2 regions of the Gordonia sp. BP-119 genome follow, and region 1 is predicted to be linked to the other one. Evidence: riboswitches for the same ligand, from Rfam matches in the RefSeq annotation. Region 1 holds a riboswitch; the other holds the start of a gene.
The links. A riboswitch is a leader RNA that binds a small molecule or an ion and turns the genes downstream of it on or off. The one in region 1 is predicted to bind S-adenosylmethionine.
Positions count from the first base shown of each region.

Region 2: another riboswitch for S-adenosylmethionine. It lies ahead of JW364_RS01900 (bifunctional o-acetylhomoserine/o-acetylserine sulfhydrylase); the one in region 1 lies ahead of JW364_RS15925 (aminotransferase class V-fold PLP-dependent enzyme).

Region 1 is NZ_JAFFZF010000027.1:63,057-71,838, forward strand. It holds gene dacB (D-alanyl-D-alanine carboxypeptidase/D-alanyl-D-alanine-endopeptidase) at 1-1,173, opposite strand, end outside; gene JW364_RS15915 (inorganic diphosphatase) at 1,338-1,850, shown strand; gene JW364_RS15920 (hypothetical protein) at 1,951-2,451, opposite strand; gene JW364_RS15925 (aminotransferase class V-fold PLP-dependent enzyme) at 2,448-3,368, opposite strand; SAM riboswitch class IV at 3,388-3,501, opposite strand; gene JW364_RS15930 (isochorismate synthase MenF) at 3,609-4,685, shown strand; gene JW364_RS15935 (ERCC4 domain-containing protein) at 4,736-5,680, shown strand; gene JW364_RS15940 (O-succinylhomoserine sulfhydrylase) at 5,764-6,981, opposite strand; gene JW364_RS15945 (rhodanese-like domain-containing protein) at 6,978-7,391, opposite strand; gene JW364_RS15950 (hypothetical protein) at 7,388-7,858, opposite strand; gene JW364_RS15955 (ABC transporter substrate-binding protein) at 8,029-8,782, shown strand, end outside.
Region 2 is NZ_JAFFZF010000002.1:122,973-131,754, reverse strand. It holds gene JW364_RS01925 (serine/threonine dehydratase) at 1-250, opposite strand, end outside; gene JW364_RS01920 (bifunctional methylenetetrahydrofolate dehydrogenase/methenyltetrahydrofolate cyclohydrolase) at 285-1,160, shown strand; gene JW364_RS01915 (DUF3017 domain-containing protein) at 1,262-1,534, shown strand; gene JW364_RS01910 (Hsp70 family protein) at 1,703-3,268, shown strand; gene JW364_RS01905 (homoserine O-acetyltransferase) at 3,291-4,445, opposite strand; gene JW364_RS01900 (bifunctional o-acetylhomoserine/o-acetylserine sulfhydrylase) at 4,462-5,796, opposite strand; SAM riboswitch class IV at 5,859-5,979, opposite strand; gene JW364_RS01895 (cutinase family protein) at 6,248-7,948, shown strand; gene JW364_RS01890 (MFS transporter) at 8,040-8,782, shown strand, end outside.

The sequences.
Region 1 (8,782 bases):
GGTGCCACCCGCGATCGGCAGACCGTCGAGCATGGGCCGCAACGCCGGCCTGCTGGGCCCGCTCGCGGCGGTCATCACCGCGTCGAGCAGTTCTGGCGTGGTCCGGTTGGCGTAGGAGATCCCGGATGCGTCATGCAGGGTCGTACCTGCCCACTGGTCCGGGAACATCGACGACAGCACCTGTTCGATGGCGTCGACACCGCCGGCATGGGTCGGCGGTCCGCCACGGTGCACAGACAGTTCGACGGCAAGGGTCTCGGCGAGGACGTTGTCGCTGTAGCGCAGCATGTCGTTGACCCGGGTGACCAGCGGCGCCGACTCGACCTTCGCGATCACGCGGTCGTCTCCGGCCCTGGCGGTACCGGTCACCTCGGTGACGGGCCCCTCCACGCCGAGAGCCGCGGCCAGCGCCTCGCCGGCCATGATGCCCGGGGCCGCGGTGCGCGGCGAGTACTCGTCGAGCGGTTCGAGCCGGGCGCCGTCGACCATCAGCGATTCGATCGGCGCGATGTCGCCACCCTGGATGTCCCGGCGGTCCCAGGTGGTGTCCATCGTCGGACCCGAGAACGCGCGCAGGTCGACGGCCACCGACGTCACCGGGATCTCGGTGTCCTCGATCTGCCGCGCGAGGTCGGCGATGCGACCGGGGTCGGTGTAGAAGGTGTCGGTGCCGGCGGGCTGTGCGGACAGGGTCGGGTCACCCGCACCTCGGAGGATGATCTGCCCGTTGCTGCCGGCCACCACCGTCGTGGTCAGTCGCTGATCGTGCGGCACGGCTTCGAGCACGGCCGCAGCCGAGAGGACCTTGGCGTTCGACGCGGGGATCCGCGGACGCTCGGGGTTGCTGGTCCACAGGACCGCGCCGGTCAGCGAGTCGCTGATCATGCCCGTGAGTTCGCCGAGCGCCGGATTCCGCAGTGCCGGCGCGATGGCCCGCGACACACCGCTCGGCGTGGGCTCCGGCGCCGAGGCGACCACCGGGTCGATCCGGGGGTCGACGGCGATCGCGGCGGGCTGCGGGGGAACCCCCGGCGGCAGTTCGGGTTCCCGGTCGAGCCGGAGCGCGATGACCACCGAGGCCGTCGCGACGAGGGCCAGGATCACCACCGCGGTGATCGTCCACCACAGAAGTCTCCGACCGGAACGACCGCCGTTTCGGGTGGATGCGCCCACAAAGCCTCCGGGTCTCTCGCGGTTGACGGTCGATGGAACGGCCCGGACATACGCACAACGAGGGGTACGAACATCGAGGTCGCCGGACCAACAGTATCGTTGGGGCAGCGTGCGGGCGTTTCGGCCCGACGCGGCATCCCCGATCAAGACTGCCAGGAGGAACTGTGGAATTCGATGTGACCATCGAGATCCCCAAAGGTGGCCGCAACAAGTACGAGGTCGACCACGAGACGGGCAAGGTCTACCTCGACCGCTACCTGTACACCTCGATGGGCTACCCGGCCGACTACGGCTACATCGACGGCACCCTCGGTGAGGACGGCGACCCGCTCGACGCGATGGTCCTGCTCCCCGAGTCGGTGTTCCCCGGCATCATCGTGCGCGCACGGGTCGTCGGCATGTACACCATGACCGACGAGGCCGGTGGCGACGACAAGCTCCTCTGCGTCCCCGCCAAGGACGTGCGCTGGGACCACATCAAGGACATCTCCGACGTGTCCGAATACGAGCTGGGACCCATCGCCCACTTCTTCGAGCACTACAAGGACCTCGAGCCGGGCAAGGAGGTCGACCCGGGCGGATGGGTCGGCCGCGACCAGGCCGAGAAGATCGCACAGGAGGCCATCGATCGCCTCGCTGCGCACCCCGACGCGGCCAACGAGCCCTCGCGCGGCTGATCTCCCCCGCACACAAGACCGCCGGCACCATCATTCGAGATGGTGCCGGCGGTGTCGTCTGTCTCGACACGGCTCAACCGGCGAGAAGCCGCGCCGGCTGTCAGGCCACGCGGTACCGCTGCTCGGCGAGCACCGGTAGGATCTGTTCGCGGATGCGGCGTTCGGTGGCCGCGCCGTCGATCGGGATGAGGATCACGGCGTCGGCGACCTCGGCTGCGTAGATGTCGCGGACCAGCGTGATCAGTCCGTGGGTCGTCCCGATGTAGCGGATGGTCCCCGAACTCGTCTCCGACGACGCGTCCACCGCCGCAGCAGCAGCCGTGCGCGCCGACGCGGCGTCTGGCGCGACGGCCACCTCCACCTCGAGCGCCACCACGAACTTGGCCTGATCGTGGCTGCCGGCCCGAAGCAGGGAACGGGCGCGTTGCGCCTCGCGGAGGGTCTCACGCCGCACGACGATCGGAAACGTCTGTGCGAGTTCGTCTCCCGCGAGCGCGATCTGGAATCCCGGACGTCCGATGCTGATCGGGGCCGTCGGGGTGGCGGTCGGTGCGGCGATCACGGTGCCGCGGTCAGCACGTGCGTCGAGTTCGATGGTCATCTACTCACCCCTGTTCGGTCGGTCTGTTCGGTTCGCGCCCGGAATGCGTCGAGAATCCGGTCGATGTCGTCGACGGTGGTGCCCGCTCCGAAACTCGCGCGCACCGTATCGGCCGGCGGTGTGAGGCCGTCGACGGTGTAGCCCGCGACTCCCGCGCGGTCGGTGGAATCGGTGAAGATCCGCAGCGGCGTGAAGCCGCCGATCGCGGCCAGGCCGGCGTCGAGACGTTCGGCGAGGCGTCGTTCGTGCAGCCCGATCGTCTCGGGTCCGAGATCGGCGAGCACCCGACACGCCTCGGCGACCGCGATGGCCCCGGAAACGCCGTCGGCGTCCGGCGAGGCGTCGACATCGGCGGCGTCGAACCAGTCACGACGACCGATCAGGACGCCGGCGCCGCCCGTCTTCCGACCCGGTTCACCGACCGCCAGGTAGTCGATGCCGTGGCTGACGACGGAGACGGGCCGGTGCCCGACGAGTTGCGCGGCGTCGACCAGGATGCGGGCCCCGGACCGGTGCGCGAGCGAGGCGAGCCGGCCGATCGGCAGCACCTCGCCGGTGATGTCCGATACCGCGGTCACGACCAGGAACGATGCCGGCGCCGAGGCGAGCTCGGTCTCCAGCGCGACCAAGGTGTCCTCGATGGTCTCGCAGGCCGGGACGAACCGCGCCCGGTCGCGCCCCTGCCGTGGTGCGCACCACCGCAGCAGGTCGGCGCCCTGCCCGATGTCGAGGACGACGACGTCGCCAGGAGTGATGCGCGCCGCGAGGTCGAGGGCAACGGCGGCATCGCGGGTGAAGACGACGGTGTCGTCGACCCGCGCACGGACGAACTGCCGCACCGATTCCCGGGCGGCGTCGAAGCGGACGTCGACTGCGGGCGACAGGCGACCGGCGGGTGCGGACAGGACAGCGGTCACGGCAGGAAACTCCTCAGACAATTCGCGCTTGCCGCGTCCGGTCGGTACGCGGCCGGGTCGTCACCCGGAGCACCCCACCGCGAAGGAGGGTTGCCGACCAGCGAGCCGGGGCTTGTCACTGGCACTCATGACCTACGACCAAGGGTCGTCGATCTCGCGCGGACGTGTCAATTTTCACTCAACGTGATCGGAAGTTAGGGCACACTTACCTGTAGCGTGTCAGGGGTGTCAGCGACTGATGTGTTCGTGTTGTCCCGCCCGCACGGCACCGTGCGGGGCATGGGCGCGGTCCGTGCGTTCACCGACGTCGACGCCGCCTCGGCCGCCCTGCGCGCCGGGACCGTCGACGGTCTGACCGGCGCGATCCCCTTCGACCTCGCCGAGCCCGCCGCGCTGGTGGTGCCCGAAGTCCTGCACGTCGACGCGGCGCCGCTGGCAGGCACACCACCGCTGACGCGCACCCCGGTGTCGACGACCCTGCACCCCACGGCCGACGAGCACCGCGAACGTGTCGCACACGCGGTGAAGCGGATCGTCGCCGGCGACGTCGGCAAGGTCGTACTCGCCCGCAGCGTCGACATCGTGCTCGACGCCGAGGTCGAGCCTCTGCAACTCCTCGACGCACTGGCGGGCGGCAATGCCGGACACAACGCATTCGGTGTCGATCTCGGCGCGGCCACCGGCTCGGGTTCGTGGCTGTTGGGCGCGAGTCCCGAAGTGCTGCTGCGCAAGTCGGGTTCCGTCGTCACCTGCCACCCGTACGCGGGATCGGCGCCGCGGTCACCCGACCCGGTCGTCGACCGCGCCGCTGCCGACGGATTGTTCTCCTCGGCGAAGGATCTCGCCGAGCACGCCTTCGTCGTCGACCACCTGCGAGACCGGCTGGGACACCTCTGCGACGACGTCGACGCGCCGTCGACCCCGCAATTGCAGTCGACCGGGGAGGTCTGGCATCTGGCCACCCCGATCCGCGCGCGGCTTCGGGACCCGGCGACCACTGCGCTCGATCTCGCACTCCTGCTCGGCCCCACCCCGGCGGTCTGCGGCACGCCGAGTGATGTTGCTGCGCAGATCATCCGCGAGGTCGAGGGTGAGCGCGGCTTCTATGCGGGGGCGGTCGGCTGGTGCGACGCCGCCGGCGACGGGGAGTGGATGGTCACCATCCGGTGCCTCGAACTCGAGGCCGATCGTCGCAGCCTCCGGACGTGGGCCGGCGGCGGTATCGTCGAACACTCCGACCCGCAGGGCGAACTCGAGGAGACGGCGTTCAAGCTGCGGACGGTCCTGAACGCGTTGGGCATCGCCGCACTCGACTGAGCGGATCAATTGCGGACGCGCGCGATCTTCGCCCGTTACGCTCGTCGATGATGCCCGACGACCTGATCATCGCCCGAAATCCGGAACAGGGCTCCTCACTGCCCTTTCTGGTCCGGATTCCGCTCGGCAGTGACGGGATCGTCTTGAAGGTGAGGGAGACCTGGCCGCGAACCAGCAAGGTCTATTGTCATCGCGCCGACGAATGGCCGACCACACCGCAGATCGTCGAACGTCTTCCGGTTCGGTCGGTGACGCGGCGCGGGGCGGCGATCGATCTGGTGCTCGACCGCGCTCGCGAGAATCGGTCACAGTTCGTCGTCACGCGGGCTCGCGGACGCGAGATGATCTTCTGGCAGACGCGCAAAACCACCAAGCAGGCGCGTCCAAACGTCACGCTTCCCAAGGCTCGGGCACACGGCCAGGCGCTCGAGATCGTCGTCGACACAGGCGAGAAGTACGCCTACTCCTTCGGTCATCAACAGGCGACCACCACTCGACACCGCCTCGATGCCGGCGATTACGCGATCGTCGAGGACGACCAGGTGGTCGCCGCCGTCGAACGCAAGTCGATCGACGACCTCGGCAACGGTCTCATGAAGGGAACTCTCACCTACCAGTTGGCAGGTCTCGCGGGACTCCGACGCGCCGCGGTGGTCGTCGAAGCCTCATACAGCAAGGTGTTCACGCGCGAATACGTCAGCGGCGCCGCGCTGGCCGAGGCAGTCGCCGAGGCGCAGGTCCGGTTTCCGACCGTGCCGATCGTCTTTTGCGACAACCGCAAACTCGCCGAGGAATGGACCTACCGCTGGCTCGGTGCCGCGCTACACGAATGGCGGCTCACCGTCGGCAGCGAGCCCATCGTGCAGGGCCTGCACGGTCCACCGGCGACACCGTCGGAGATCAGGGCGTGGGCTCGCGCCCAAGGGATCGAGGTGCCCTCCAAGGGACGGATCCCGAGTACGGTGCGAGCGGCCTGGGATCGCCGGAACGACTGAATGGCACCACCCTCCGGGGACTCGGCCCCGCTCACCGAGGCGGATTCGCGCTGTGCCGCAACGGAATACGTCAGCGCTTACCCTCACCCCAGCGCGTGGTCCAGGTCGCCCAACAGGTCGTCGACCCCTTCGAGGCCGACCGACAGCCGCACCACCGAGTCACTCAGACCGATCGCCGCGCGTCCCTCGGGACCCATCGCACGATGAGTGGTGGTCGCCGGATGCGTGATCAGCGACTTCGAATCTCCGAGATTGTTGGAGATGTCGACGATCCGCAGGCCGTTGAGGACCTCGAAGGCGCGCTTCTTGCCGTCGATGCCGTCGTGGTCGTTGAGCTCGAAGGTCACCACCGTGCCGCCGCCGGACATCTGCGACTTCGCCAAGTCGTACTGCGGGTGTGACTGCAGGAAGGGGTATTTGACCCAGCGCACGCGCGGATCGCTCTCGAGGAACTCGGCGATCCGCAGCGCCGACGACACCGAGGCGTCGACGCGCAGACGCATCGTCTCCAGCCCCTTCACGAGGGTCCAGGCGTTGAACGGACTGAGTGCCGGACCGGTGTGTCGCATGAGTTGCTGCACCGGACCGTCGACGTACTCCTTGGTCCCGAGTACCGCGCCACCCATGACGCGCCCCTGGCCGTCGATGTGTTTGGTGCCCGAGTAGACGATGACGTCGGCGCCGAGTTCGAGACCCCGCTGCAGCAGCGGGGTGGCGAAGACGTTGTCCAGCACCACCTGTGCGCCCGCGGCGTGCGCCATCTCGGACACCTTCACGACGTCGACGAGGCTCTGCATCGGGTTCGACGGTGTCTCGAAGAACACCGCGTCGGTGGGCTTGGACAGGGCCCGCTCCCACTGCTCGAGGTCTTCACCGTCGACGAACTCGGTCTCGATCCCCCAGCGCGGGAGGATCTCGTTGCAGACCACGAAGCAGGAACCGAACAGGCTGCGGGCGGCGACGAGACGGTCGCCGGCCTTCAACAGTGCACCGAGCGCGACGAACACCGCGGCCATGCCGCTCGCGGTGGCGAAACACGCCTCCGCGCCCTCGAGCCGGCGCAACCGCTCCTGGAACATCTCGACGGTCGGATTTCCGTAGCGCGAGTAGACGAATCGTTCGTCCTCGCCGGTGAAGGCTCGCTCGGCGGCCTCCGCGGAGTCGTAGACGTAACCGCTCGTGAGATAGAGCGCCTCGGCCGTCTCGTGGAAACCCGAACGCGCCAGCCCGCCGCGAACCGCGATCGTGTCAGCCGAGAGCCCTTCAGGCAGTTCACGACTGACGGGCAGATCAGAACTCACGATTGCCTCCACGGCAGGTTCTCGGCACGCCAGCCCGACGTCCCGCGGTGGTCGTTCTCGTCGAGGGCGCCTTCGAACCCGTCGATCACGTTGTATGCCTTCGCGATACCGTCGGCGGTCGCGGCCTCCGCAGCGCCGATCGACCGGTGCCCCGAACGGCAGATGAAGATGACCTCCTGGTCGTCGGAGACACCGGAATCACGCAGCTGTGCCACGAAGTCGTCGTTGCGACGCCCCTCGGGGAAGGTGGTCCACTCGGCGAAGATCGCGCGCTTGCCCAGGACCTCGAGGTCGGGCACGCCGACGAACGACCACTCCGCCTGCGTGCGACAGTCGACCAGCACCGCATCCGGGTTGTTCTCGAGCTTCTCCCACGCCTCGCGCGGGGTCAGGTCACCGGCATAGCTCATGAGGAACACACCTTCCACTCGCCGTTCTCGCGCACCACGATCGTGTCCACGACGTTCACGTCATCGGGGGTCTTGTCATAGTGCCAATGAACCTTCGCGGTCGCCCGGTCACCGTCGACCACCAGCTCGGTGATCTCCGGGATCTCGATGTGACCGTTGGCGAGCAGCGACTCCCGGTTGTCGGCGAGGAACTGTTCCTCGGAGACGAAGTCGGCCGCCTCGACGTCGGCCGCGCAGGTGTTCGCCCGGTATTCGCCGAAGTTCGGACCGTTGCGCGCGGTGTAGATGTCGTTGATCGCGTACTGGACCTGAGCCGAGTCGCCGGCCCGGTCCTCGGCCGGACGGGTCACATTCGACAGCACGACGCCGAGCACCACGAGTCCCACGACGCCGGCCGCGACGAAGAACGGCCAGGCGTTCTTCCACGACGGGGGCTTCTGGTCGCCCTCACCTGCAGCTTCGGCCATGGCGGGCAGTCTATCGAGCGTCCCGGCGGCGGTTGAGACCGGCGTCGTCGGAGCCCGGACGCACCGGGCAGAGCGCCGAACGACGTCGACATCGAACACGTCCTGCGTAAGGTGGCCCTAAGTTCCGCGGCGAACGACGTCGCCGACCGCAACGACCAGCGAGGACCCGGATGCGCGCTTCCACCCACCGTTCCCTCATCCTTCTCGTCGGGCTGCTCGCGGCAGCCCTGGTGGTGACCTCGTGTTCGCCGCCGGACGAGACGGTCGACTCCGGCACGGCCCAGGTCCCCGCGCCCGAGGCCGGCGCGATCCCGGTCACCGTGCAGCAGGCCTACGCCCCCGCGACCGTCGACCAGGCACCCAAGCGCGTCGCCGCGATGGGCGTGGGTGACGGCGACACCCTCCTCGCACTCGGTGTCACCCCCACCACGATCGCCCCGTTCGCCGACCCCGACCAGGCGTCGGCGCCGTGGAACGCCGAACTCCTGGCGGACTCCGACCCGGTGGTGCTGCCGAACGCGTCCGGCGCGTTCGGCGACGAGATCCCCAAGGCGCTGGCCACCGAGCCCGACCTCATCACCGCCGTCGGCGCCGATCCCACCCGCGACCAGTTCGATCTGCTGAGCAAGACCGCCCCGACGATCCTGCGGCCCGCCCAGTTCCAGCCGTGGCAGGTGCCGTGGGACGCGCAGACCCGCCAGATCGGTACCGCCGTCGGCCTGCCCGAACTCGCCGATCGCAAGGTGACCGAGACCGAGCAGTTCCTCGCGAACGTGCGGGAGCAGAACCCGCAGCTGGCCGGGAAGACGGCGGTCGTGGTCACCGCCAGCCCCACCGGCGGCGTGTCGATCTACGGCCCCGGCGACGGGCGCGGACAGACCCTCACCGGTTACGGACTCACCTTCCCGCCCGCGCTGCAACCTT
Region 2 (8,782 bases), on a different contig from region 1:
TCGCGGCGTTGCCGCCGGAGGCGACGAGCACGCCGGCGTCGGTCAGCAACCCATGGTCACGGGCGTGCAGCGTGGCCCACAGGCTGCCGCGCGGTTTGAAGCACCCGCCGAGCTGGGTGTACTCGAGTTTGAGAACCACCTCGACCGGCCCGTCGACGGTGTCGATCGTCGTGCGCAGTGTCGGCGTGCGACGGAGGTGGGGTGCGATCGCCGCGCGGGCGAGGACGACGTCGTTGCGCACCACGGTCACCGTTCCGACAGTAGCGCCGTGGAAGAATGTCGGCGTGACGGCGATACGACTCGATGGCAAGACCACGCGCGACGAGATCTTCGCAGATCTGGCCGAGCGGGTGGAGAAGCTCAGGCTGGCGGGCATCACGCCTGGTCTGGGTACCGTTCTGGTCGGCGACGACCCGGGTTCGCACTACTATGTCAAGGGAAAGCACGCCGATTGCGCCCGGATCGGCGTTGCCTCCATCCGCAAGGACCTGGCGGCCGATGCCACCACCGAGCAGCTCAACGCGGCAATCGACGAGCTCAACGCCGATCCGGCCTGCACGGGCTACATCGTGCAGCTGCCGCTGCCCAAGCATCTCGACGAGAACGCCGCCCTCGAGCGGATCGACCCGCTGAAAGACGCCGACGGACTCCACCCGATCAACCTCGGGCGGTTGGTGCTGGGCAAGGAGTCGACGCTGCCCTGCACCCCGCGCGGGGTCATCCACCTCCTGCGACGCTACGACGTCCCGCTGGCCGGCGCCCGGGTCACGGTGGTCGGGCGCGGGGTCACCATCGGCCGGCCCATCGGGCTGCTCCTGACCCGCCGGAGCGAGAACGCGACGGTCACCCTGTGCCATACCGGCACCACCGACCTGGCGTCGGAGATCGAGCGCGCCGACATCGTCATCGCCGCGGCAGGGGTCCCGCACCTCATCACCGCGGACATGGTGAAACCCGGCGCCGCGGTGGTCGACGTGGGCGTCAGCCGTACTGACGAGGGTCGTCTCGCCGGCGACGTTCATCCCGATGTCTGGGAGGTCGCGGGCCACGTCTCGCCGAACCCCGGTGGTGTGGGTCCGCTGACGCGGGCGTTCCTGCTGGTCAATGTGGTCGAACGCGCTGAGCAGATGCTCGCCTCGGGGAGTGGCAGCGACGCGTGACCCGAGAGGAGCACCAGAGTGAGTCCGCTCACTCCGAGTCGCCCGGCGCCGCGGACGCCCGTCCCGGACACCGGGGGCGTCGGGCCGCCGACTCCTCCCGGTTGCGGGCGGTGCTCGTCCAGCTCCCGTACCTGCTGGTGATGTTGGGTGTGCTGGCCGCCGCGCTGCTCGTGATGTTCGATCGCTGGCGGCGTGGGTCCTTCGTCTTCGGGGCGGCTCTGCTCGTCGGAGCCGTACTCCGTGCCTTCATCCCGTCGTCGCGGGCAGGCCTGTTGCAGGTCAGGGGCAAATCGTTCGACGTGACGGCGATGGCCACGGTCGGCGGCGTGATGCTGTGGCTGGCGGCGTCGATCGACTCTTTGGGCACGGATTGATTACAATAGAGACCTGAGCGTGACCTGGCGGACCAGTCATGCGCTCAACCAGGCAATTTTCCGCTGCTCTGCGCAGACACACCGACCGCTGGAGTTTGTATCACCGCATCACCAACCGACGGCACCGTGAATGAAGTGACGTCCATGGGCGTGTCAGCAGGGGCTGGCATGATTCACTACGTCCTCTTGACGCGTGACGATCTCGGTCGCAGTGTGGTCGATTCCCGCGTGATCGACGTGGATCCCACCGACGGCCTCGATTCCGCCGGCCGGGTCAACGCCGGGATCGACGTGATGCTCAGCGCCGCCCGCGAGACCGGGACGCGAGTGGGCCCGATCGGGGTCGCCGCACGCACGGGGAGCCAGCGTCGGCAATTGCGTTCACGGGGCAGCGGACCCCGGCGTCAGGTCCGTCTCGCCGGCGAGGACGAGGCCGTGCTGGCCTACCTGACCGACACCGGGGAGATCGACCGTTTCTCGTCTGCCGTCGTCGTCGACTGCGGCGACACCGGCATGTCGCTCTACACCGTCGATCCCCGCGAGGGTCGCATCGGCGACGCCGAGCACTCGACCGTGCTGAGCGGTCGTCGTCTCGACCGGTCCATCGTCGACCAGCTGACCGCCGACAATCCCGTCCTGGGCGACGCCACTCGGACGCGGGCGGAGCGCAGCGAGTTGCGCAGCGCGTGCCGGACCGCGAAAGAAGAGATCGCCTACGGCGGCGTCGCGGCCGCCGAGTCGGTCGTCGCGGTCTCGGCGAACACCGGTCGTGTGGCGCTGTCCGCGACCCAGGTCGAGCAGGCGATCGCGCCGATGATCGGTGATGCGAAAGAAGTGTTCGCCCGCTATGTAGCGGCCGTCAGGTCACGCGGCGTACGACCGGACGCGGTGGTGTTCATCGGCGGACTCGCCAACCTCCCCGCGGTGCGCGCGATCGCGGCAGAGCATGAGCTCGAGGTCGTGAACCCGACGGCGCCGGAGCTGGTCGTGGCCACCGGCGCAGCCTTGCTGGCCCTCCAGAGTTATTCGGGCGCAGCGCGTCTGGCGTTCATCGGGGGCAAGCGGCAGCGCGAGTGGCTTTCCGCGACCCCAATTGCGGTTGCCGGGGCGGTCATCGCGGCCACATTGATGACGATCTACGCGGTGAGCTCGTCGTTCGCCGACCGTCCGGCCGTCGAGCCGCAGCCGTCGGTCAGCAGTGTGCCCCCCGCGGCGGCGACCAGCGAGGAGGAGCCGCCGTCCACCGCGCGGCCCACCTCCCAGCCGATCACCCGAATCCCGGCCGAACCCGTCGAGCCCACAGTTGTCACTCCCGTTCCGACGCAACGGCCCGCGCCCGAGACCGGCTGGAACGACCCGCCGGCATGGGCGACCACGGAGTTGCCGCCGACGCGGCCCTCGACAAGTACCAGCACCCGCACCCTCTCGCCGTTCCCGTGGCCGGACCTGACCTTCCCGCCCGGTTCGACACCGACGATCCCGCCGGACCTGCTCCCTCCGGGTCTGCGCCCGCCGAGTGCGGCGCCCACTCCGCCGCCGCCCACGTACTCGACGTCGACGTTGCGCTCCGCGCCCAGCGCCCCGCCGCGCCCGAGCAGTACCCGCGCGACCGGGTCGACTCAGATTCCGGGTGTACCCGAGCCCGCGAAATCCGTTGACGGGGAGTCGCGCTCACCGGTGACTCCGGTACCTCGGTCCGGCAGCCCGGTCCCGTCGGTCCCGGCGCCGCGCTGACGAGACGCCGCCGACAGGTCCGTCAGGCGTCGCGACGCGCGAGTTCGACCGTGCGCTTGAGTAGATCGCTGATGGCATCGAACTCGGTCAGGAATCCGTCGTGGCCGGTCTCGGAGTTGACGACCTGAAGTCCGCCGACGCAGTTGCCCAGCTCGTCGGCGAGTTCGACCTGTAGCCGGATCGGGTAGAGACGATCGGAGTCGATCCCCCCGACGATCACCGGAACGCGGCAATTGTTGAGCGCCTTGGCGACTCCGCCGCGACCACGGCCGACGTCGTGGTGGTTGAGGACCTCGGTGAGGACGACGTAGCTGGCCGGGTCGAAGCGGGACATCAGCTTCGACGCCTGGTGGTCGAGATAGCTTTGCACGGCGTAGCGCCCGCCGGTCAGGGGATTCTCGTCGCCCTGGGCGTCGTTGCCGAAGCGGGAGTCGAGCTCCGGTTCGCTGCGGTACATGAGATGGGCGATCCGGCGCGCGATCCCCATGCCCTGCAACGGAATGCGGCCGGTGCCGTGGTAGTCGCCGCCGCACCAGTCCGGGTCGGCCTTGATCGCGGCGATCTGTGCGGACTGGATACCGATCTGATCCGCGGTCGCGCGGGCGCCGACGGCGAGCACGAGGGCGCTGCGGACGCGGTCGGGGTACTCGATGGCCCACTCGAGCGCGCGGGCGCCGCCCATCGAACCGCCGAGAACCGCACCGACGCTGCGGATTCCGAGGCGGTCCAGCAGTGCCACCTCGGCACGGACCTGGTCGAGCACGGTGATCTGCGGGAAGCGTGAGCCCCAGGGCCGACCGTCGGGTGCGATGGAGCCCGGACCCGTCGAGCCCTTGCATCCGCCCAGGACGTTGGCGGAGATGACGCACCATTCGTCGGTGTCGATGGCCTGTCCCGGGCCGATCAGCCCGTCCCACCATCCGGCCGAGTCGTGGTCGGCGTCGGCGGGTCCGGTGACGTGCGAGTCGCCGGTCAATGCGTGGAGCGTGAGGATGACGTTGTCGCGGGACGGTGACAACGTCCCCCAGCGCTGGAACGCCAGGGTGACGTCGTCGATCCGTGCTCCGCTGTCGAGAGGCAACGAGCCGATGGGGATGCCGACGAGTTCCCCGTCCGGGAGGGTCTCCCAGTCGGGCTGATCAGATGCTGTCGCATTCAGGTCGATACTCACCGACAAAGCTGCCTCACCTGTTTCACTTGGCCGCCGCGAATCCCTGTTCGAGGTCGGCCAAGATGTCGTCGATTCCCTCGATGCCCACGGCGAGCCGGACCAGTCCCGGGGCCACGCCCGCGGCGAGCTGCTCCTCGGGGGTGAGCTGGCTGTGGGTGGTCGAGGCGGGGTGGATGACCAGCGACCGCACATCGCCGATGTTGGCGACGTGGCTGTGCAGGCTGAGCGCGTCCACGAACTTCTTGCCGGCGTCCACTCCGCCCTGGATCTCGAAGGCGATGATCGCACCCTGACCCTTCGGGGCCAATTCCTGACCGCGCTTGTACCAGGGCGAGGACTCCAGACCCGCGTACGCCACGGACTCGACCTGCGGGTGTGCATCGAGGAAGGCGGCGACCTTCTGCGCGTTGGCGACGTGGCGCTCGATGCGCAGACTCAGCGTCTCCAGGCCCTGTGCCAACAGGAACGCGTTGAACGGGGAGATCGCCGCGCCGGTGTCACGCAACCACTGCACGCGTGCCTTGAGTGCGAAGGCGGGCGCGCCCAGGTCGGCGAAGACAGCACCGTGGTAGCTCGGGTCCGGCGTGGTGAAACCGGGGAACAGGTCCTTCCCGTCGCGCTGGACCCGCCAGTCGAAGGTGCCGCCGTCGACGATGACGCCGCCGATCGCGGTGCCGTGACCGCCGATGTACTTCGTCGCCGAGTGCACGACGATGTCGGCGCCGTGGGCCAGCGGGCTGATCAGGTACGGGGTGGCGACGGTGTTGTCGATGATGAGGGGTACGCCGTTGCGGTGCGCGACCTCCGCGATCCCCGAGATGTCGAGGATCTCGTTGTTGGGGTTGGAGATCGACTCACCGAAGAACGCGCGGGTGTTGTCCTTGACCGCGGCCTGCCACGACGCCGGATCCTCGGGGTCCTCGACGAAGCTCACCTCGACCCCGAGCTTGGGCAGTGTGTAGTGGAAGAGGTTGTACGTGCCGCCGTACAGGCGGGGGCTCGACACCACGTGCCCGCCGGTCTCGACGGCGTTGAGGATCGCGTAGGTCTCGGCGGCCTGTCCCGATGCGACGAGCAGCGCGGCGACGCCGCCCTCGAGCGCGGCGATCCGCTGCTCGACGGCATCCTGCGTGGGATTCATGATGCGTGTGTAGATGTTGCCCGGTTCGGCGAGCCCGAAGAGATTGGCCGCGTGCTGGGTGTCGTTGAAGACATACGACGTCGTCTGGTAGATCGGCAGCGCACGGGCGTTGGTCACCGCGTCCGCGGACTGCCCGACGTGGATCTGCTTCGTCTCGAAGCTCCAGTTCTCGCTGGGATCGTTGCTGTCGAGGGTGCCGTCAGGGACATCAGACATGGCGATTCATCACTTTCTACGGTCGGCAGGGCCAACTCGACCCTGTTGGGGTCCGACCTTCGGACCCGCGCTTGCCGGGGATCGCCACTGCGATCCCGCAACCCGGTCATCACCCGGAGCACCCCACCGCGGAAGGAGGGTTGCCGATCAGCCAGCCGGGGCTTCGCACTGATACTCATGACCTGGCGACAAGGATATAACACGGATGTGAGCGCCCGAGAACCGTCCCGGTCACGCCGCGCCCAACCCTTGAGAAGTGCACCGGAAGGGTGCCGGTGGCTGTCCTCCGACCGAGTGAAATCGGGTGTGGTCAGATACGAAACCACTGGTCAAGGTAGTTAGCGACGCTCAGCGTGCTGTCGGTTCCGCGATCGCGGATCTAGAGTTCGGGACAGCCCCGGCTGCACCGGAATGCTCCGCTCAGGTGGTCCGGGTTCGCACAGGAGCGCTCATGGCCGTGATGGCTCATCTCCGGACCCGACGCGTCGCTCTGTTGGCCGCCTCGATGTCGACGTTGTCGACCCTCGCCGCATTCGGCTTCACCGGGGTGGCGGCGGCGACAGCCGGCGGGCCCTCGTGCAGCGGTGCCGTCGTGGTGGTCGGGGGGACCGTCGACGCTGAGTCGCTATTGCTCGAGGGCGTCAAGGAGCGTTACCGCGAGCAGGGCTATGAGGTGATCAACGCGCCCTACCCGGCGACCATATGGCCGCTCGGAGCGACGGGGTACGACCGCAGTACCGAACAGGGGATCGCATCGACGGCGTCCGCGATCTCGTCGTATCGAGAAGCGTGCGGGTCCGAGGCGCCGGTGGTGGTGACGGGCTATTCGCAAGGGGCGCGCATCGCTGGAGACGTGCTCGCCGGTATCGGCAACGGCCGGAAGTTCGATGTCGCGAACACGCCCGACGATCCCAGCGACGACGTCGTGATCTCCGACGTCGGGGTGTCGGGCGAGCTGTATTCGGATCCGCGGCAGGCCGGTGACAAGACCGGGCGAGGTATCGAGCTGTCGCTGATCGGGATCATTCCCGGACTGACCATGTCGGGGCCACGTGGTGCCGGCAGCACGGACGCCGGCTTCGGGACGGTCAGCGACCGGGTCGTGTCGGTGTGCATCGAGGGCGACCCGATCTGCGACCTGCCCGATCCCGTCTACGACCCGATCGGCGCCATCGACGGCATCCTCGGCTACCAGGTCAAGCATTTCCTGTATCCAGAGGAGATGTCGGGCAACCCGCTGCAGCCGGGATACACGTGGGCGAAACGTCCGGTCGAATGTGCGGACGGCGTCTGTATGGTCGCTGCGGACTCCGCACTCGCCGAACTCGTCCAGGGCTGGGCTCGCAACCTCGGCTACCAGGGCGCCATCGGCGATTTCCTGTCGGATCGCCCGACCATCGGGCTTCCGTTCGGCATCGAACTGGCGAATCTGCAGCCGGTGGTCCGGCTGGTGCAGGGCTTGCTGCCGCCACTCCCACGTCTCGGGTACGGCGCATACCTACCCGACATCTTCGTCTTCGAGGACATCCTGCAGGGCATCGTCACCGCGACACCGGCTCGGTTCGTGCGCGGTGTCAGCGCCCTGGCTGCCAGCGTGCGCAGCATCGTCCTGCTGCCGGTCAACTTCGTCCGATACTGGGCGGGCGCGCTCATCGGGCCGGTGGCGTCGGAGGGCGGCGCCGTCACGATTCTCGCGGCGGACACGTCGCACCTGCGATCGTCCACGTTCGCGCGACTGGCAGCCGTACCCGACGAGTCCGTGGGGCCGGTCCGCGCTGAAGAAGTGGGCGGGTCCGGCCCCTCGTCCGAGCCGTCGGCGGCCCGGGGTGCCGAACCGGATGCCACCGACCCGTCACCGGCCGAGCAGCCCCCGGTGGGCCACACGACCGACACGTCGTCGGGGGCCGACACGGGCACCGATACCGAGACCGATACGCCCGACGCGGACCCCGCGCCTGCCCCGCCTCGCGACGACGACTCGCCGGCCGCCACCGATCCCTCGGGAAGCGATGTCAAGACGTCTGGAACCGACGGCCACGGGGGAGAGGACGGCGAGAAGGCCGGCTCGTCCGACACGGCTTCGGACCCGGACGGGCCTTCCGCAGACCCGTCCGACCCCGACAGCGATGCGGGCTCCGAAGCCGGCGACTGACACCCCGCGCGATGCTGAGGACACTGCGTGTGTGAATGAACTCACCACCGGCTGAGGAATCAGCGCTGACGGGCGCGGGTTGGCATCGACCGTGCCTGATGCTCTCTCGACGACCGAAGCCCCGGCCGACCCCTCACTGACGGGTCCGTCCACCGCCGGGGAACTCCGCAGCCCCGCGCGGGCCGAATCGGCCGAGGTGTCCCGCCGGGTGCGTCGGTGGACGATCCTCGCCCTTGCGCTGGGTGGATTCGGGATCGGGACGACCGAGTTCGTCGCCATGGGCCTCCTGCCCAACATCGCCGGATCTCTGGGTGTCTCGGAACCGACTGCCGGACATGTCATCTCGGCCTACGCGATGGGTGTGGTGGTGGGTGCGCCGCTGATCGCGGCGCTCACCGCGCGGATGTCCCGTCGGACGCTTCTGATCGGCTTGATGGTGGCGTTCACGGTCGGCAACCTCGCGACCGTCCTCGCACCGGATTACGGTTTGCTGCTGGTGGCGAGATTCGTCGCCGGCCTCCCGCACGGCGCCTACTTCGGTGTCGCGGCTCTGGTCGCCGCTCATCTGGCCGGCCCGCGCAACCGTGGCAAGGCCGTGGGACAGGTGATGCTCGGTCTGTCCGTCGCGAACGTCCTCGGCGTACCGGCGGCCGCCTGGCTCGGTGAGACGCTCGGCTGGCGGTCCGCGTTCGCGATCGTGGTCGTGATCGGAATCGCCACCGTCGTCGCGCTGATCCGGGTGCTTCCCACGCTCAGCGGGGTGAAGACCACCGACCCGCTCACCGAGCTCGGTGCACTCAAGCGGTCCCAGGTCTGGTTCACACTGGTCATCGG